Regions from separate parts of the Mycobacterium venezuelense genome, predicted to be linked through region 2. Evidence: predicted binding sites of a transcription regulator. Region 2 holds the regulator's gene; the other holds the start of a gene.

Region 1 (10,227 bases), on a different contig from region 2:
GTTCCGATTCAACGTTTAGGCCGCGCAGGCAAGCGCTTTGAGCGTGGGGGATATGTACGCGATCGGCGCCGTTCTTGTGCCTAGCGCCCACGGTCGGGAGTGTGGGCGCTTCGAGGCCCGCCGTGTGAAACACGTTCATTTTGGGCAAGATGGCAATCTTCGTGAGTTTGCTGTAAGCCGTCACTGGGCGGCATCTCTTGTATGCATAACGGCTCCGTAAATAACACGCGCGCCCCATGGGTCACGCGGGGGTGCCGGGCCGGATGCTCTCGTCAAGTCGGGGACTGGATACTCAGGATGCGTCCGGCGTTCATGGTCACATAGAGTCTTCTGCTCCTATCATCGCACTTCAGTACGTGTTTTTCAGTTGTATGACCGCTCTGCGGCGCGTTTCGACCCGGCCTGAAGTATTTGCGCTCGCGCACATCCATGGCCCTGTCTATGTGGTGCGATGGCGCCATTCGCGGGCGGGTTGCTCAATTCAATGTCGGTGACGATGTCTGGGCTTTGCCGGTCAACAAGTTTGCGGATCTGGCACTACTCAGCTTCTTCTCAGGCTAGAGTCCGACGTGTCCAAGATCACAATGGCTGGAGGTCTCGTCCGATGCATCAATCCTTGCGACCATTCGCCACGGCAGGCGTCGCGCTAACCGCGGCTAGCGCGATCGCGGTGGCTCCAGCCATCGCGCCATTGCCCCCCGACATTCAGGTGCCCCGAATCGCCGCAGCCCAAGTCGGGCTCACCGCCGAAACCGATCTCCTCACCCGATGGATCGAAACGTTCAACACCGCTTCCGAAAACGCCACCACGCTGTCGCAGTTCTACTTCGAAGCCCCCGGCGCGGCGCTGCAGCAGACCATCGTCAACCAGGTCGGCTACCTCGGGGATCTGCTCAATGACCCGGGCAGCATCGGCACCGTCTTCCAGGCCATCGGCGACAACCTGGAGAACGCATTCAACACCGCAACGATGCAGGGTCTGCCCGAGGACATCAACGAATTGATCCCGATCGTTGCTCTGAGCAACGACCCACTTCACACGGTCATCGTGGCGTTCGTGCCGACCTTCCTGCCGGAGGGCACACCCGAGTTCGTCACACCGTTGGTCCATTTCCTGGCGTCACCGGTCAGCGGTGTCCTGATCGGTTTCGCGGGCCCGCTGGTCAGCCCGGTGGTGGCCGCCCTCAACAGCATTCAGGATGGGGATCTGCTCAATCTGCCCGCCAACGTCGTCGACGGCTTCCTGAACGGGGCCACCCTCGACCTCAATGCGCTGGTGCCGTTGATCAACGGAGCTGGGGTACTGCCGGAAGGCACCACCATCAACAGATTGGGCATCGCGTTCGGCGGGCTGCTCAGCCCCGGGGGAACGGGAAATACCATCGGCGGGGAGGTCGGGGAAGGCCCGGTCGGCGGCTCCATCTTCAATTCCATTGACCTGTCGATCACAAGCGATGCGCTCGGCATCCCCTTGACCCTGGACGCACCGGGTGTGGCGGTCGGGCCCATCGGGGCCCTGGCGAACCTGTCGCAGATGATTGCGGGCGCGATCGGCTGGGATGGTGACGGCAACCCGCTTGCCAACCTGACCTTCCCGAAAATCGAGACCGAGCCGGAGAGCGAGGCGCTGGCCGCCGACGCTGCGCCGCCGGCAGCGGCCGCCGAAACCGCGCCTGCCACAGAGGAATCGGCCGCCACGGAAACCGAGGACAAACAAACCGCACCCGAGGAGGCCGGTCAAGACGAAAGCGACACCGTCGTCAAGACCTCCGTCGGTGCCACCGACCTGTCCAACGGCAACAAGGCCGAGCCGGGCAAAACCGGAACCACATCGAGCCGCCCGGGTGAGAAGCTGCGCTCCGCAGTCAAGGAGTTCCGCAGCGACGTCCGCAGCACCGTCAACGAAGTCCGCACCGGTATCCGCGACGCGGTAAAGGCCCTCAACAGCCGGGGCGACAAGGCCGATGCCGGTAGCGCAGCCGGTGCGGGAGATGCTGACGGGGAGGGCAGCGACAGCGGCAGCTGACATCGGCTCAAGGTCCATGCCCGGCCCCTGATAATCGGCTCCCCAACGTGGAGAAGATGGTGAGATTAGGGCGAAGTCGCCATCTTCTCCACGTTCGGGCTTGAGGAGGCCAGCACACGATGGGAACCCTGACTTACGCCGCGACAGTGTCCCTCGACGGCTACGCTGCCGACGCCGACGGTGACTTCCAATGGTCAGCGCCCAGCGATGCCGTGTTCGCCGTCCATCTGGAACGGATGGCGGAGGTGTCGACCGAAGTCTTGGGGCGCAAGACCTATGCACTGATGGATTACTGGGAGACGTATCCGGACGACGACGACCGTCCCCTGGCCGAACGGCAGTTCGCCAAGCGGTGGCAGGCCATCGACAAGGTCGTAGTGTCGTCGACACTGACGCACGATGAGCTCGGGTCGGACCGGGCCCGCCTCGTGCCCGACCTGAGCCTGGACGAGTTGCAGCGGATCGTGGACGGCGCGCAGGGTCTGGTCGAGATATTCGGGCCCACCACCGCGGCCCCGGCGATCCGGGCGGGGCTGGTCGACGATTTCCACTTCTTTGTCGTCCCGAAGATCGTCGGGGGTGGCCTGCGGGCGATTCCCGACGACGTCTCCCTCGACCTGCGCCTCACCGAGCACCGAGTCTTCGACGGGACCGTCCATTTGCGCTACTCGCGCCGCTGAAACGTCGCCTTCGCCGACGTAGCATTCTCTCGTGGGCTTCATCGTCCCGCCCGACGCCTACACGCGTTTCATGGGCCGGTACGCCGCGCCTCTTGCCGAGGTCTTCGTGGCGTTCACCGGCGTCCGCGCCGGTGACGAGGTGCTCGACGTGGGCTGTGGGCCTGGTGCTCTGACGGCTCATCTGCTCGCGGTCGGTGCTGACGTCGCGGCGATCGATCCTTCACCGCCGTTCATCGACGGCATCCGGGAGCGGTTCCCGGCCATCGACGCACGTCTTGGCACGGCGGAGGAATTGCCATACGAGACTGCCTCTTTCGACGCTGCTCTCGCGCAGTTGGTGGTGCACTTCATGAGCGATCCGGTGGTCGGCGTCCGGCAGATGGCACGCGTGACCCGGCGTGGCGGCACGGTCGCGGCATGTGTGTGGGACGGACCGACCGGCGCCCTCGCGCCGTTCTGGGATGCGGTCCACCAGATGGACCCCGAAGCCGAGGATGAGGCACTGCTCTCCGGGGCGCGCGCGGGGCACCTCACCGAGATATTCGAAGCGGCCGGCCTGCATGACGTGAAGGAAGGTCCCGTTGCGGTCGACGTCGCGCATCCCACCTTTGATGAGTGGTGGGAGCCGTACACCTATGGCGTCGGTCCCGCTGGTGATTACGTGCGGCGGCTCGACGGCGACAGTCGGGCTCGGCTCGAATCGGTCGCTCGCGATCGTCTGGGAGACGGACCCTTCAACGTCACCGCCACCGCGTGGGCCGCGCGCGGGACGGTGTGACAGTTGCGGGTGTTCAACCACCACAACATGGGAACCCTTGGAGAAGTCTCGCGCTTCGGATCAACGGCAAAGGGGTCACAGTGGGGCAGGAGTCGGGTGTCTCGGGCATCGAATGGGTCAACCAACAACTCAGTCAGCACTTCGTGGGTCGCTCGCTGGCGCAGATGCGCGTGGGGTCCGGCATTCATCTCGAACTAGGGGATGCCTACGAAATAAGTATCGAGGCGCCGCTGTCAGTCGATCGCAGCGATGAACAATGGGAGGGCGAGCCGCTCAACGTCGACGCCGCCGGTGCGGTGACCCCATTGCTGCACAGCCGGCTCACGTCGGCGAACGTCAGCGCGGACGGCGGTCTGCGTCTCGAGTTCGGCGATGCGGCAATCGAAGTGCCACCTGACGACTCGGGTGCGTCTTGGCGATTGCACGGGCCCGACAACCTGCAGATTGTATGCGCGCCTGGCGGTGGCGTCGCAATGCTGCCTGCCGCCGACGGTTCGTGACCTGCGTCAGGAGAAGTACTGCACGAGACAGAACTCGTGCCCTTCCGGGTCGGACATGACCACGACGACGCCTTCGTCGTAGTCGTGACGGATGCCTGACCAACTTCCGCCCAGCGCCTCTACCTGACGGCGCGCGGCGGCGATGTCGTCGACCTGCACATCGAGATGTAGCCGCACCTTTGTTGTTTTGGGCTCGCGAACGCGTTGAAAGGTGAGCCGCGGCACGGTACCGCTGCGAGATCCGAGCGTCGCCCAATTCGGGTCGTCGCCATGCTCGTTCGTGGGCGGGATGTCGAGAAGTTCGCTCCAGAACAACGACAGCCGCGACGGATCGGCGCAGTCGATGGTCACTCCGGACCAGCGGTTGGGCATGGCATCTCCTTCTCGCTGCCGACCCTGGGCGTCAAGCTTCAGGCCGTGAGCGACAACCCATTTCGGACAGGATCAGTCGGAGTCTCTTGAGGGCATAGTGCAGACGGGACTTGACTGTACCTTCGGCGATGTCGAGGTCATCGGCGATCTGGCCGGTGGTCCAGCCGAGATAGAACGACCGGCTCAGAACGGCCCGGTGTGCTTCGGGCAGTTGTGCCATGGCGTCGGCGATCAGCATCCGATCCAAGGCGGAGTTCACCTCGTCGGGGCCCATACGATCCGGCACCTCCGATGTGTCGGGAGAACAAACCTCGTAGCGAAATCGAGCTGATCGGCTTCCGTCGATCACGATGTTGCGGGCAACGGTGAAAAGCCAAGACCGTAACGGCAGGTCTCCGTCGTTTTGTTGCAGGTGACGCCAGGCGCGCAGCAGGGTTTCCTGTACGACATCCTCGGCTTTGGTGTGATTGCTCGTCAGCCGGAATGCATAGCGTCGCAACGGTTCGACGTGGTTGGCGTAGAGCTCGAGCATCTGATCGGTTGGTTGTTCGACAGTAAGCATCCGACACCTCCGGGACCGGTTGGGTTGCTCAGCTCAGCCTTGCCGGTGTAGGCGGTGAATTCCTCACTGCTGGCCACAATCCGCTATACCGGCCAGCAGGTATAGGCCGTCACTCAGTCTTCGATGACAGCAATCTCGTCGCCGAGCTGGTAACCGGCCGTGAGTGGTAGCTGATCGCCGCTCCAGAAAGAGCCGGGATCAAACCAGTTGTAGTGCTTTTCCGTCGTCAACAGGCCCATTTCCTCGTAGGTGATGGCTACCGTCTCCGCGCAGTACGCGGTCTCCAGGCCCGCCTGGCGTTTGCGGGTTCTCTTGCGCTCGGCCGATTCGCGAACTTTGCTGTGTACAAGCGGAATTCCCCGGGTGAAGTCGCTGATGACGGGTAGCCGCCCGCGCAGCCAGCGGCCGGTGAGCCGCGCCGTGGTGGGAAACGCCGTGCCGTTCATTCGGGCGATGACCTTGAGGAGGGCGTCTTCCTGTTCCCGGGTGGCATATGGCGTGAGTTGACGGAGCCAGCAGCGCTGCCCGTAGTTGTGCATCCAGCGTTCGACGGCTTGACGGGCATCGTTGAGCTGCACACCGCGGTGGTTGGTACCCGTCCACATGTCGAGCAGCTTGTCGCCGAGCTCGGCATGCCAGATCAGTGGCGGCAGGTCGTCGATCGCGACGGTCATCCCGACATGGTTGACCGGGCTGTTCGTCAGCGTCTGGATCGCCCGATCCGGCCCTGACCCGCCGCGAAACAGCCAGATGTCACCGGTCCGGGTTTCCTCCAGCGCTTTCGTCAGCGGCACCGTGTTCGCGTTCACGTGCGCAGCTTAGGCACACTTTGTGCATGCGCAGCATCTGGAAGTGGATCGGGCTTGCCGGTGTCGCCGGTGTCGTGGCGGGCGGCGTGATGGTTGCCCGCGATCAGCGCCGCCGCAACGCCTACACGCCGCAGGACATCCGCGAGCGGCTCCATCAGCGGCTGGCCGAGGCGGAAAGTTCGCAGGGCACCACAAGCCCATAGCGCTTCCCTTGCGCGAGCGTGCGTGTCTGTCCGTCGACACGCCGTGAATTAGCGGCATTTTGCGCACGTTCGTCAACGTAAAGCCTTGCGCAACAGGGCTTGTCGGTGGTTCGAACTAGTGTTCGATACATGGACTCGTCCGTGGCTGACCGGCTCGCTGCGTTACGCGCGGCGGTCGCCGCGGTGCGTGCTCTGCCGTGGGGAGCGCTATCCGAAGCCGACCTGCTGGGGGTGTGTGCCGGGATCCAAGAGGTTCGCAATCTGGTGCCGGTGGTGGAGCATGCCGCGATCAGTGCGCTGTCGGAGTGCACGACGCCGGCGGCGGTCGGGGCGAAGTCGTGGCCGGAGGCGTTGCGGATCCGGTTGCGGATATCGGGGACCGAGGCGCGGCGCCGCTGTCGGGATGCGATGAACTTCGGGCCACGCCGGTCGGTGACCGGCGAGACGTTGCCACCACGGCGCGCGGCGACCGCGGCGGCGCAGGCCGGTGGCTGGGTGACTCCCGACCATATTGATGAGTTGGAGACGTTTTTCACCAAATGCCCCGATTGGATCGATGCGGCGCGGCGTGCGGTGTTCGAAGAACGACTGGTGGCGGTGGCGGCCACGGAGACCCCGGAGACGTTGCGCCAGACCGTCGCCGAAGCCCTGTACCTGCTCAACCAGGATGGCGAGGAACCCGTCGACGCTGCTGAGCGTAAGCGAGGCATCGTCGTTCATCCGCAGCAACCCGACGGCACCTCGAAGGTATCAGGATGGCTGAACGCCGAAGGCCGCGCCGTGGTCGAACCCCTGCTGGCGAAGTACGCTGCCCCCGGGATGTGCAACCCCGACGACGAATCACCCTGCGTGGCGGGATCACCCTCTGAGGAAGCGATCGAGGCCGATACCCGCACCGCCGCGCAACGCAATCACGACGCCCTGGTGGCGATCGGTCGTAATGCGTTGATGTCCGGGGATTTGGGTCAGCATAACGGGTTGCCGGTGTCGTTGATCGTCACCACCACCCTGGCCGAACTCGAAGCCGGCGCGGGGATCGCGGTCACCGGCGGCGGCTCGAAACTCCCCATCCCCGACGTGATCCGCCTCGCCGCGCATGCCTGGCACTATCTGGCGGTGTTCGACGACGCCACCCTGGTGCCGTTGTATTTCGGGCGCACCAAACGCATCGCCACCCCCGCCCAACGCCTGGTGTTGTTCGCCCGTGACCGTGGCTGCACCCGCCCCGGCTGCACCGCCGGCGGTTATCGCTGCCAAGCCCACCACGCCCAACAAGACTGGACCGTGGGCGGGCAAACCAACATCGACGAACTCGCCCTGTCCTGCGGGCCCGACAACCGCCTGGTCGCCAAGGGCAAGTGGACCACGACCATGCGCAACGGCCGCTGCGAATGGACCCCACCACCCCTACTCGACACGGGCCAAGCGCGCGTCAACAACTACCACCACCCCCAGACCTACCTCACCGACAACGACGAAGACGACGAGGCCGGATAGACGCGATTACCAGCCTTCGGTGAGCACCCGGTCGAGTGCGTCGACGTAGAAGTCGGCGGACTCGGTGTCGATGCACAGTGGCGGCTTGGTCTTGAGGATGTTCTGGTGATCGCCCGTGGGCTGGATGATCACGCCCAGCTCCAGCATGCGGTCGCAGATCAATGCCGTCTCCTCGGTCGCCGGCTCCAAAGTGTCTGGGTCGCGGACCATCTCGACACCCAGGTACAGGCCGACCCCGTGCACGGTTCCGATGATGGGGTGCTTGGTGACAAGCGCCTGCAGCCGTGACTTCAGATGCGCGCCGACGCGAGAAGCGTTCTCCTGCAGTCGCTCGTCGTGCAGTACGTCGAGCACCGTCATGCCGATCGCGCACGACAGCGGGCTGCCGCCGGTGGAGGAGAAGAAGTACCCCTGGCTGCGGAACGCCTCGGCGATCTCGCGGCTCGTGACGACCGCGCCCAGTGGGTAGCCATTGCCCGTCGACTTGGCCATCGACACGATGTCGGGCACGACGCCCTGCTGTTGAAATCCCCAGAACCATTCGCCAAGGCGGCCATAGCCCACCTGGACCTCGTCGGCGACGGCATATCCGCCGTTGGCGCGCACCGCCCCGTAGACCTGCTCCAGATAGCCATCGGGCAGGGCCATGCCACCGGCGTTGCCGTACACGGTCTCGCAGATGAACGCCGCGGGGGCACGCCCATCGGCCGCCAGTTGTTCGATCTGGGCCACTGCCTCGACGGCGTAGCGGCCGACCTCGGCGCCGCGGTACTTGCCACGGAAGCTGTTGGGAGACTCCACGGTGTGGACCCAATCCGGCCGGGTGGCAAGGGCATTCGGATTGTCGGCAGTCGACGTGGACACGGCGTCGGTGCCGTACGTCCAGCCGTGGTAGGCCTCGCGCATCGCCACCACGTCGGGGCGTCCCGCGGCCGCGATGGCCAACCGCAGTGCGAGGTCGCTGGCCTCTGAACCGGAATTGACCAGGAACACCGTGTCCAGCGGATCGGGCAGCAGCCCGGCGAGCCGTTCGCTGAACTCGACCACCGCGGCGTAGTTGAACCGCGAGTTCGTGTTCAGCTTGCGCAGCTGGCGTGCGGCGGTGTCGGCCACGCGGGGATGGGCGTGCCCCAGCACGGTCACGTTGTTGACCATGTCGAGATAGCAGCGCCCGCTCGTCGACATCAGGAAATGCCGCCAGCCGCGTTCGATGCGCGGTGGCTGCCGGTAGTAGTGCTCCTGGACGGGCGCGAAAGCCCGGTCGCGGCGAGCCACCAGATCGCTGTCGACCGAATCGCTTGCCAGCGTTGGTAATCCGAGAAGCGGGCGGGGATCCAGGCTCAGCGCCAACCATCCCGGGGCCAAGCTCGGTGTGCTCAGCGTGGGGGCCACCGGTGACCCGGCCGCGCGAACGGCAAGCTCGATGCGCCGGCCCGGCTCGATGACGCCTAACGCGGCGCCTTCGGTCGCGGCAACACCCGTCACCGTCAGCTCGTAGTCACGGCCGCGGTATGTCACCGCGTCCGCCGACCGGTCGACGACCTCGCCGTCGAACGGAGCCACCAACTCGACGGGTTCGGCGGCCCACACGCTGATGCCGGTCGGCACCACGGCGGGCTCCTCCTGGCTCAGGGCAGGCGCGCACGCCGGTCGCGGCTGACCGAACTGCGTCACCACCACACGAGCCCCGTCCGAGAGTGCGGCCCTTGCCATTTCGTTCTCGACACCGGGCCGCACCCAACCGCCCCGCTGGAATGCCGAATCCAAGGTGTCCGAGGTCGCGGACAGATCGAGCGTCACCACCGATTCGGCGGTGAGTCCGGTGATCATGGGCGTGGTGGCTTCGGCCCGCGCGGGCTCGGTGTTCATGCCGAGCTCGGCTTTGATCAGGGCCGTCATGACGTCGAACGGCACGGAGGTGGCCTGCTCGAACATGCGCCACTCGCCGTCGGACTGTTCGGTGACGTAGTCGTTGTCCGGGTCGAGGTTCGCCTGCTGCGCTCCGCTGACGATCAGCACCGCGGTTCGCAGAACCAGCAACGGCCAAAATGCCTCCACCTCAGCAACACTGAGTGGCCGGATATCGTGGAACGCCCGGATGCCGGGAAGCACCGAGGTGGGATCGCTGCCGGGATGCTGCAGTACCGACGACAGCGTGATCGCCAATTCGGCGACGGCCCAACTGTCGGTCAGATCGCCGAAGTCGATGATTCCGTCGGGATGTACGACGCCGCCGGTCGCCGGTGTCACGACGACGTTCGCGTCGGTGAGATCCATGTGGATCGCTTGCCGGGGCAACGCGTCGGCGAGCGGCTCGATGCGTGCCCACGCCTCGCGGGCCGCGGTCGCAAGCAGCTCGCGGTGCGTCGCGTCGGCGACGTGTGATACCAGCGTGGTGACCACATCGGCCCCATACCGCAGATCCCACTGCAGGATTCGGTCGAGACCAGGGTGGCTGAACTCGGCCAGCGCGCGCGTGACGCGGCCGGCGAGCGCACCCAGTTCGGCGACGACGGCCGGCCGCAGGTAACCGGATTCCAGCAGCGCGCCGCCGGGCAGGTAGCGCAGCAGGCGCACGTACGCCGTTCCATCGACCAAACCCGTTACGGCCGTGCGGTTGTCGCCATCGCTGTTCGGCAGGGCTACGGCGATCCGCAAGTTCGGCTCGGTCTGCGCGATGAGCTCCGCTGCGAGGTCCTGGGCCTCCAGCTCAGTTTCGTTGAACGCCGGGTTGGCGATCTTGAGCACGCCGAGGATTTCGTCGTCCTGGCTGACCAGGAAGTTCTTATCCTGTTGACTG
Region 2 (10,227 bases):
GGACTCATACGGCATGCTCAAGCTGCTGGTGTCCACCGAGGACCTGCGGCTGCTCGGCGTGCACATCTTCGGTACCAATGCCACCGAGATGGTGCACATCGGCCAAGCGGTGATGGGCTGTGGCGGCACGGTCGAGTACCTGGTCGACGCCGTGTTCAACTACCCGACGTTCTCCGAGGCCTACAAGGTCGCCGCCCTGGACGTCATGAACAAATTGCGGGTACTCAACCAGTTCCGCTCTTAGCAGTCGGATCCAAGAACGGTCGGGACGGTGTCGCCGTCACCGCCCGCTTCCGCACGGTGCAGCAGCCGGACGATACCGTCGTCGAACCTCGGTGAGTAGGACACGTCGTCGTCGCATCCGCCGCCGTCGAGCCCACCGACGAGTCCGGTCACCGTCGATCCGACAACCCAGGGCGCGCCGCTGAAACCGTCCCCCAGACCGGCGCACGCCAACGATGGGAAGCCTTGATGCCGTACCGAAGTCGGGCCGCGGCAAACCTGCGGACCCCCGCCCGTTCCGGTCGGGTAACCGGTCACGGTCACCGTACTGCCCTCGGCCGGCGCCGCGCCGAGCGTCAAACCCCCACCCGCCTGCTGTTGAACCGGTGCGGCACCGTCGCGAACGACCCGCGCGATGGCGAAGTCGGTCTGCGGATCCTGGTCGGCGAGCCAGCGCGGATCCAGATAGACCGCAGTCACGCGCCAGGCGTCGTCGACGCCTTGCCGGAATCCGGGGATGAAGTCGGTTTCGACACCGTCCACGAGGCAGTGGGCCGCGGTCAGGATCAGATCACCCGAGCTGCTGTCGAGGACCGCAGCCGTGCAGGTGTGCAAAGAACCGCCGCCCAAGAACAATGCGCCCACCCGCGGATCGGGCACTCCGGGCGGCGCGCTGTCGTGGGCCGGCTCCGAGTCATTACACGCCGATGCGACGACGGCCACCACGGCCGCCACCACGGCAGCCCGAACAACCCACACCCATCGATAGTGCCCGACCGGGACACGGGCGGCCCGGAATGCCGGTGCGACGATCACGCGTTCGAACCAACACGCGGGGCGGCGCGAGCCCGTCCCACGCGAATGCGCGACACTAGATGACACGGCAGGAGGTTTACGCAACGCTCTGCCGTGGCGAGGAGACGAGACGAAAATGGCCGATAGCAGCAATAACCCCGAACAGCACTACCAGCCCGACCAGAGCGGGATGTACGAGCTGGAATTTCCGGCGCCGCAGTTGACCTCGACAGATGGTCGCGGGCCGGTGCTCATCCACGCGTTGGAGGGCTTCTCCGACGCCGGCCACGCGATCCGGCTTGCCGCCGAACACCTCAAGAACACCCTCGACACCGAACTGGTGGCATCGTTCGCCATCGACGAACTGCTCGACTACCGGTCCCGCAGGCCGCTGATGACGTTCAAGACCGACCATTTCACGGGCTACGAAGAACCCGAACTCAACCTGTACGCACTGCACGACAGCGTCGGTACGCCGTTTCTTCTGCTCGCCGGCCTCGAACCGGATCTGCGCTGGGAGCGATTCATCACCGCCGTGCGCCTGCTCGCCGAGCAGCTCGGCGTACGTCAGGTGATCGGCCTTGGCACCATCCCCATGGCGGTACCGCACACCAGACCGGTCACGTTGACCGCACACGCCAACAACAAGGAGCTCATCTCCGACCACACCCCATGGGTCGGCGAGGTGCAGGTTCCGGCCAGCGTGTCCAACCTTCTGGAGTTCCGCATGGCCCAGCACGGGCACGAGGTGGTCGGTTTCACGGTGCACGTTCCGCACTATCTTGCGCAGACGGCATATCCGCCCGCCGCCGAGGCCCTCCTGGCCGAGGTGTCCAGGACGGGTTCGCTGCAGTTGCCGCTGGCCGCACTCTCCGAGGCGGGCGCCGACGTGTACTCCAAGATCAACGAGCAGGTCGAGGCCAGCGCCGAAGTCGCTCAAGTGGTGACCGCACTGGAGCGACAGTACGATGCTTTCGTTGCCGCACAGGAGAATCGGTCTCTGCTGGCACGCGACGAGGAACTGCCCAGCGGTGACGAGCTGGGCGCGGAGTTCGAGAAGTTCCTCGCCCAGCAGGCCGGCGAGAAGTTCAAGGAAGACAAGTACCGGGACGGACATTCTGAAGGGTTCGGAGACGGATTCCCACATGGCGACAACCACTGACAGCAGCCCGGAGCCGGGCCGACATCGAGGTTGGCGAACATGACCGAACGCAAACCCAACCTGCGGACCGTGCGAGAGGTCACGCCGACACTCGAGTTCCGCACGATCCACGGCTACCGTCGCGCCTTTCGGACCGCGGGATCGGGCCCGGCGATCCTGTTGATCCACGGCATCGGTGACAACTCGACGACGTGGCATACGGTGCAGTCCACGCTGGCTCAGCGGTTCACCGTGATCGCCCCCGACCTCCTCGGGCACGGACGCTCGGACAAGCCGCGAGCCGACTACTCCGTCGCGGCTTACGCAAACGGCATGCGGGATTTGCTGAGCGTGCTCGACATCGACCGGGTGACCGTGGTCGGCCATTCGCTCGGGGGCGGCGTCGCAATGCAATTCGCCTACCAGTTCCCTCAGTTGGTCGACCGCTTGATTTTGGTCGGTGCCGGCGGGGTCACCAAGGACGTCAACGTGGCCCTGCGGATCGCGTCGCTGCCGATGGGCAGTGAAGCCCTCGCGCTGCTGCGCCTGCCGCTGATGCTGCCGGCACTTCAGGTTTTCGGACGCGCTGTCGGGACCGTGTTCGGATCGACCGGCGTAGGCCGCGACATCCCGGACATGTTGCGCATACTGGCCGATCTACCCGAGCCGACGGCGTCCTCGGCGTTCGCCCGCACGCTGCGCGCGGTGGTCGACTGGCGCGGCCAGGTGGTTACCATGCTGGATCGCTGTTACCTGACCGAATCCGTTCCCGTGCAGTTGATCTGGGGCGAATCCGATTCCGTGATCCCCGTCAGCCACGCCCGGATGGCACACGCGGCAATGCCCGGTTCCCAGTTGGAGATCTTCAAGGGGTCCGGGCATTTCCCGTTCCACGACGATCCCGATCGGTTCGTCGAGGTGGTCGAGCGCTTCATCGACTCCACCGAACCGGCCGTCTACGACCAGGAGATGCTTCGCAGCCTGCTGCGCACGGGGCTCAGCGAATCCACGATCAGCGGCCCGCTCGACACGCAGGTGGCAGTGCTTGAAGCGATGGGCGGCGACGAGCGCAGCGCGACCTGACCTTCGTGGGGCGCCCCTGCCGGAGGGTCATCACGACGTAGCATCGGTCTATGGCCATCGACGTGACCGTGTTGCGTGTGTTCACCGATTCTGACGGCAAATTCGGCAATCCACTCGGCGTAGTGGACAACAGCACGGTGACACCCACGGATCGCCAGCGGATCGCCACCGAATTGGGTTATAGCGAAACGATATTCATCGATCTACCGCAGCCGGGCGGCACGTCGGCGCATGCGCACATCTACACCCCGGCCGCCGAGATACCGTTCGCGGGACATCCCACGGTCGGCGCATCGTGGTGGCTGCGCGACATCGGTACACCGATCCACACCCTGCAGGTTCCGGCGGGGATCGTGCAGGTCTCCTACGACGACGACGTCGCCGCCATCAGTGCACGCTCGGAATGGGCGCCCGAGGTCGCCATTCACGACCTGCCCTCCACCGACGAGCTGTTCGCCGCGGAGCCCGACGACTATGCCGACGATGTCGAGCACTACCTGTGGACCTGGGTCGACCGGGAAGAGGGCGTCCTTCGGTCGCGGGTGTTCGCTGCCAATCTCGGCATTCCCGAAGACGAAGCCACCGGCTCGGCGGCCGTTCGCATGACCGACTACTTGAGCCGTGACCTCACGATCATCCAGGGCAAAGGTTCAGTGATCGAAACTCGATGGAGCCCCGAAGGATGGGTACGCGTAGCCGGTCGGGTGGCCAACGACGGCACCACGCAGCTCGATTGAGCCGCCGCTAGCTGCGGTGCGCCCGCAACGCCTCGATCTCGCGCTCGAAATCCTCGGCCGACGAGAACGACCGGTAGACCGATGCGAACCGCAGGTAGGCCACTTCATCGAGCTCACGTAACGGCCCCAGGATTGCCAGCCCGACCTCGTGACTCGGGATCTCCGGGGTGCCCAGCCCGCGCACGGCGTCTTCGACCTTCTGCGCCAGCACGTTCAATGCGTCGTCGTCGACTTGCCGCCCTTGGCAGGCCCGCCGCACGCCCCGGATGACCTTCTCCCGGCTGAACGGCTCGCTGACGCCGCTTCGCTTGACCACGGCCAACACGGCCGTCTCGACCGTGGTGAACCGGCGGCCACATTCCGGGCAGGACCGGCGACGGCGGATTGCCTGGCCTTCATCGGTCTCCCGGGAATCCACCACTCGGGAGTCAGGGTGACGGCAGAACGGACAGTGCATCACCGCTCCTTCGTCACGCCGCCAGACAACTAGTTCGAGCGCCCTTGAGCGTACCCGCGCGACTTTCGGATAGGTCACCGCCGGGTCCAATGGTGCGTACGTCGCGGCACCAAAAGTCAGTGCGCTTGCCCGCCAGGACGTTTCATCGCTCATCTCTCAGCTCAGCCAATTGGGGCGATGAGGGTCTGACCGGCCTCGACTGCAGCCGACTCGAGTTGGTTGAGATCGCGAATCTGCTGCACCACCTGGCCGACCGGAGCGTCAGGCGCGACGCGCCGGGCCACGTGCTGCAACGTCTCACCCGACTGAACCTGAACCACCGCCAGCTCGCTGGGTACCGACTCGGCAGGCCCCATCACGCCGCCCAACTGCGCCACCAGGCCGAGCCACACCGTGATCCCCGCCGCGACGAGCGCGAGCATGACCGTCGTGATGGGGGTGATGGGACGCCGGCGATGCGAGGCCCGCGACATCAGCACTCCGGTTCCGCGATGCCGCAGTGCCGCTCCATTCGGGCGCTCCGGGCGCGGCCCCGAAACCGGGCGGTGAGCGTTGGCCCGCACGCGGTACCGGCGCGGCATGGGCTCGACAGCGGCGCGGAAAGCACTGTCACGGCGTTCGGTGGGGATCTCGAGGATGGCCATCTGTCTGCCTTTCGGTCCGGCGTATTCGCTCCTGTGTTCGAATATAGTCGCTCACATGTTCGATTAGTAGAACGTGTGATCGAACTGTTGCCAAACGATAGAGCGGGGTACCGACAAGTTCGGCCGGGCAACCGACGGCAGCCCGCCGGCAGGCGACATGCCCGACACGCGTCGAACACATGTTTGATTATCTTGCGTCAGGCGACTACATTCGGCGCCATGAGCGACGACAGCAGCGACATCACGGACGGCAGCACCGACAGCCCGGCCGGGACCGAGGGCGCCGGTCGTCCTCGCGCGGTCGACGGCGGCCTCACCGAGCGCCAGCGCACCATTCTCGAGGTCATCCGCGCGTCGGTCACCAGTCGCGGCTACCCGCCGAGCATCCGTGAGATCGGCGATGCCGTCGGTCTGACATCAACCTCGTCGGTCGCTCACCAGTTGCGCACCCTGGAGCGCAAAGGTTATCTGCGTCGCGACCCCAACCGCCCCCGTGCGGTCGACGTTCGAGCCGCCGACGATCCGGCGACCCCATTGGTGTCCACCGACGTGGCCGGGTCAGATTCACTGCCCGAACCCACGTTCGTGCCCGTCCTCGGCCGCATTGCCGCAGGCGGGCCGATTCTGGCCGAGGAAGCCGTCGAAGATGTCTTCCCACTGCCTCGCGAACTCGTCGGCGAAGGCTCGTTGTTCCTACTCAAGGTCGTCGGCGATTCGATGGTCGACGCGGCCATCTGCGACGGCGACTGGGTCGTGGTACGTCAGCAGAACGTCGCCGACAACGGCGACATCGTCGCGGCCATGATCGACGGCGAAGCAACCGTCAAGACCTTCAAGCGCACCCGCGGTCAGGTCTGGCTCATGCCGCACAACCCGGCGTACGACCCGATCCCGGGCAACGACGCAGCCGTGCTCGGCAAGGTCGTCACGGTCATCCGCAAGATCTGAGCGACGGCCCAGGCTCACTCAGTCGGCGCGTACAAAGCCGTTCGTACGTGCGAACTCCTCACTCGCGAACCAGATCTCAGCGATCGCGTCGTCATACTGGCTGCTGTCCGGCGACCAGTACAAGCCCGATTTCGTATCCGCTTTTATCGGATAGCCCTGGGGCGCCCGCTGCGGGTCGTCGAGCGGCAGATGAATGGCGGTGGCGCTTGGCACCGGTTCATCGAGTTCGATCGCGGCATGCCGACCACTGGGCGGCCCGCTGCTACGGAGATCGGCTTCTGTCACCACACGTGTCGGCGCGGTGTCGATGTCGTCCTGGTCGTCGTTGGCACTGAACGCCGCAGCGGCGGGCACGCCCGCGATCAGGCTGCTCGGGATCCCCGGCGCGGGACGCAGATTCTGATCCTCCCGCTGGAGGTCTCCCACTTCGTCGAGGTCGTCCTCGTCGTCGAAGTCCGCCTCGTCGTCGAGCCGATCCTGCTCATCGAGATCGCCGATGTCCTCGAGATCCTCGTCCTCGTCGAGCTCGTCACCATCGACGAATTCGTCGCGGTCGTCGTACTCGTCCTCGTCGAAGTCCTCTTCGTCGCTATGGGTGTCGACGAGCTCAGCCGATTCTTCCGGCAGTTCGTCCTCATCGTCTTCACGCGATCCGAAACCGCCGGGCGCCGCCCACTGACTCACCGGCATCGACGCGTCGGTGGGCCCGTCGAACGGGGATTCGCCGGTAGCCGTGTCGCGGTAGGGCTCGGCGACCAACCGCGATGTCGGGGTTTCGGCACCCTGGTAGTCCGCCGTCGGCTGATACGGGCTGGTGCGATCCCCACCCCTGTCGTCGGCATAGGTGTCGTCCGCGAAGCGACTCTCGTCGTAGTGCGACGACTCATAACGACCTTCGTCGTAGTCGCGTCCCGGATAGCGATCGTCGTCGTCGTAGTGATCGTCGCCGAACGGGTCGTGGTCGAAGCCGTCGTCGTCACGGTCGCGGCGCCGATGCCACAGTGCGGCGCCGACGATCAGCCCGGCGAGCAACAGAACCGGGATCAGTGCGAGCAGCCACCACCAGTTCCACTGCCACGAGAACGGCTTCGACTCGTTGTCATCGGACGCCTGCGGGCTGCCGGCTTGCGGCGATTGCGTCAGGCCGGGGATCTCGAGCCCGGCCAGTTCAGTTGCGAGATTGGGCGGCTCGGTCGTGAACGTGTTGTCCGAGCGGTCCCACGAGATCGCGCCACCGCTGAACCGCTGTGTCACGACACTGCCGTCCTCGGTCTGATCGGCCATCGGCGCGCCCAGTGTGCCGGTCGCTCCCCCGAGCTTCTCCCAAGCAGCGTTCATGGCGCCGCGGACGATCACCGCGCCGTAGTCGGGCGTCCAGAAGATCACCGGCTTGTCCGCAGCGGCGAACGTGCTGACCCGGCTGTTCGGTCCGAGCCCGCCTTCGGTCTCGCTGCTCGTCGGGAAGCCAAGATCGCCCTGCGGGCCGCCGACGCTCTCGTACTTCTCCAGCACCTGGCCCGTCACGACGTTGGCACCGGTTTCGGGACTGTAGAAGATCTTGCCGCCGGCGAAGTTCTGGCCGAGACCGCCCGCGTTGCCGATCGGATACTGGTCACCGTCCTTGGCGCCGAGCGGACCGAGCGCTCCGCCTGCGGCCCGCCGCGCCGCATCGATCGCCGACGTCGGATCGTCGGGCACCTGCAGGCCCGCCAGCTGATCGACCAATTCCGGCGGAACGGTGGTGAACGCCTTGGTCTTACGGTTCCATGACAGCTCGCCGGCCGTGAACTTCTGGGAGACGACATCACCGTCGTACGTTTCGTCCTCGGCAGGTACGCCGAGTACGCCGGCCGACCCGCCGAGTTTGTCCCATGCGGCGTTGATGGCGCCGCGCACGACCCTCGCACCGGTGGCGGGGGTCCAGAAGATCACCGGCTTGTCGGCCGCGCTGAATGTTGAGTTCCGGCTGTCGGGTGCGCGGCCCGCGCCCTCGTCGATCGTGGGAAACCCGAGATCACCATCGGCCGGGCCGCCCAGCGACTCGTATTTCTCCAGGATCGCGCCTTGCACGTAATGCGCGCCCGTATCGGGCGTGAAGAACATCTTGCCTGCGGCGAAGTTCTGACCGAAGCCCGGCCCGACGGCGTAGACGCCACCTTGGCGGGCACCAAGCGGGCCACCGTCACCGCCGCTCACATCCCAGGCGGAGGTGATTGCGGCGTCGGCGTCCGATTCCGGGGTTGCCGACGCGGTCGGCGCCAACAGACCCGCGAGCCCCACCGCAAGCACGCCGACTGTCATCCGCCGAACGGCCGTGTTCAGCCTCGCACCCGGCCTCGTCATGCACCCTCCGCTCATTCGGCAAAGTTCCCCACACAGGGTTCACCTGAAAACATCCCGCCCGACAACTTTGCGTCAGTACGAGACGATAACCAAGGGACATGGCCGTACTAGGCCAAAAAACCCGCGAAACCTGCGTCATAGGGCCCCAAGACCCGGCTTCGCGGGGAATTTTGACGCCTAAACCCCGAGGCTGCGCCCGATGATCTCCTTCATGATCTCAGTGGTGCCGCCGTAGATGGTCTGCACCCGGGCATCGAGGTAGGCCCGAGCCACCGGGTACTCGCGCATGTAGCCGTATCCCCCGTGCAGCTGCAGGCAGCGGTCGATGAGCTCCACCTGCTTCTCGGTGGAGTACCACTTGGCCATCGCGGCCTGTTCGACCGTCAGCTCGTCGGTCAGATGCAGCCGGATGAACTCGTCGACCATCATGCGGACCACGGTCGCCTCGGTCGCCAGCTCGGCCAGCAGGAACCTGCTGTTCTGGAAGCTTCCGATCGGCTTGCCGAACGCCTTGCGTTCCTTGGTGTACTGCAGCGTCTGCTCCAGGACCGCCTCCATCGCCGCTGCGGCCATGATGGCGATCGAGATGCGCTCCTGCGGCAGGTTCTGCATGAGGTAGACGAAGCCCTGGCCTTCTTCGCCCAGCAGGTTCTCGACGGGGACCTTGACGTCGGTGAAGGACAGTTCGGCGGTGTCCTGGGCTTCCAGGCCGATCTTGTCCAGGTGCCGACCGCGTTCGAAGCCCTCCATGCCGCGCTCGACGACGAGCAGCGAGAAGCCGAGCGCGCCTTTGTCCGGATCGGTCTGGGCCACCACGATCACGAAGTCGGAATGGATTCCGTTGGTGATGAACGTCTTCGATCCGTTGAGGATGTAGTGGTCACCCTCTTTGACCGCACGCGTCTTGATGCCCTGCAGGTCACTGCCGGTTCCAGGCTCGGTCATCGCGATCGCCGTGATCAACTCGCCGGTGCAGAACTTCGGCAGCCAGCGCTGCTTCTGCTCCTCGTTGGCCAGCCGCAGCAGATAGGGCGCGACGACGTCGTTGTGCAGGCTGAAGCCGATGCCGCTGTAGCGGCCGGCGACCGTCTCCTCGCAGACGATGGTGTTGTAGCGGAAGTCGGGGTTGCCGCCACCGCCGTACTCCTCGGGCACCGCCATGCCGAGGAAGCCCTGCTTACCCGCCTCTAGCCAGACGCCGCGGTCGACGATCTTGTCCTTCTCCCACTCGTCGTGATACGGCGCGACATGGCGCTCCAGGAAGGCCCGGTATGACTCGCGGAACAGTTCGTGCTCGGCATCGAAAAGCGTGCGCTGGTATTTCACCGCACTACCCATGGTGTGACCTCCGGTACTGGGTTGTGGACTTGTGGGCCAACCTATACCAACCGGATGGTTGGTCGCAGCTGGGTCAACTGCGTGTGGAGAGCGGCGGCGGCGCGGACCGTAAACTGCGGCCATGCGCCAAAGCCCCACGAGCCTCGCGCACTGGGGTGCGTTCAGCGCAGACATCGCGGCGGGAGACATCGCCGCCGTCACCCCGCTGCCCGGCGACGCCGACCCCTCGCCGCTGCTGGGAAACCTGCCCGGGTCGATTCGGCACCGTTCACGTATCGCCGGGCCCGCGGTGCGGCGGGGCTGGCTGCGCGACGGACCCGGACCCAGCCACGAACGCGGCGCCGACGAATACGTCGCGGTGTCGTGGGACGAGCTGACCGAACTACTCGCCGGCGAGCTGCGCCGCGTCGTCGACACCCACGGCAATGAGGCGATCTACGGCGGCTCGTACGGCTGGGCCAGCGCCGGGCGATTCCACCACGCACAGAGCCAGGTGCACCGCTTCCTGAAAATGCTTGG

What was found. The regulator LexA, encoded in region 2, represses DNA repair genes until DNA is damaged. The targets are predictions, from matches to a motif close to CGAACANNTGTTCG.
Region 1: ACRCUN_RS07230 (HNH endonuclease signature motif containing protein) is a predicted target of LexA. The motif match lies at 6,042-6,055, and genes of this name have one in related genera.

The regions. Positions count from the first base shown of each region.
Region 1 is NZ_JBONDW010000003.1:403,185-413,411, forward strand. Features, by position in the region: gene ychF (redox-regulated ATPase YchF) at 1-19, shown strand, start outside; gene gjpA (outer membrane porin GjpA) at 605-2,026, shown strand; gene ACRCUN_RS07195 (dihydrofolate reductase family protein) at 2,146-2,706, shown strand; gene ACRCUN_RS07200 (class I SAM-dependent methyltransferase) at 2,738-3,484, shown strand; gene ACRCUN_RS07205 (DUF6188 family protein) at 3,565-3,984, shown strand; gene ACRCUN_RS07210 (VOC family protein) at 3,991-4,356, opposite strand; gene ACRCUN_RS07215 (sigma-70 family RNA polymerase sigma factor) at 4,388-4,918, opposite strand; gene ACRCUN_RS07220 (guanylate cyclase) at 5,032-5,727, opposite strand; gene ACRCUN_RS07225 (hypothetical protein) at 5,754-5,930, shown strand; gene ACRCUN_RS07230 (HNH endonuclease signature motif containing protein) at 6,060-7,427, shown strand; gene ACRCUN_RS07235 (aminotransferase) at 7,434-10,227, opposite strand, start outside.
Region 2 is NZ_JBONDW010000007.1:146,404-156,630, reverse strand. Features, by position in the region: gene sthA (Si-specific NAD(P)(+) transhydrogenase) at 1-244, shown strand, start outside; gene ACRCUN_RS13745 (trypsin-like serine peptidase) at 241-1,038, opposite strand; gene ACRCUN_RS13740 (proteasome assembly chaperone family protein) at 1,154-2,179, shown strand; gene ACRCUN_RS13735 (alpha/beta fold hydrolase) at 2,219-3,241, shown strand; gene ACRCUN_RS13730 (PhzF family protein) at 3,292-3,978, shown strand; gene nrdR (transcriptional regulator NrdR) at 3,986-4,435, opposite strand; gene ACRCUN_RS13720 (LysM peptidoglycan-binding domain-containing protein) at 4,597-5,079, opposite strand; gene lexA (transcriptional repressor LexA) at 5,299-6,027, shown strand; gene ACRCUN_RS13710 (LGFP repeat-containing protein) at 6,046-8,370, opposite strand; gene ACRCUN_RS13705 (acyl-CoA dehydrogenase family protein) at 8,548-9,708, opposite strand; gene ACRCUN_RS13700 (molybdopterin guanine dinucleotide-containing S/N-oxide reductase) at 9,830-10,227, shown strand, end outside.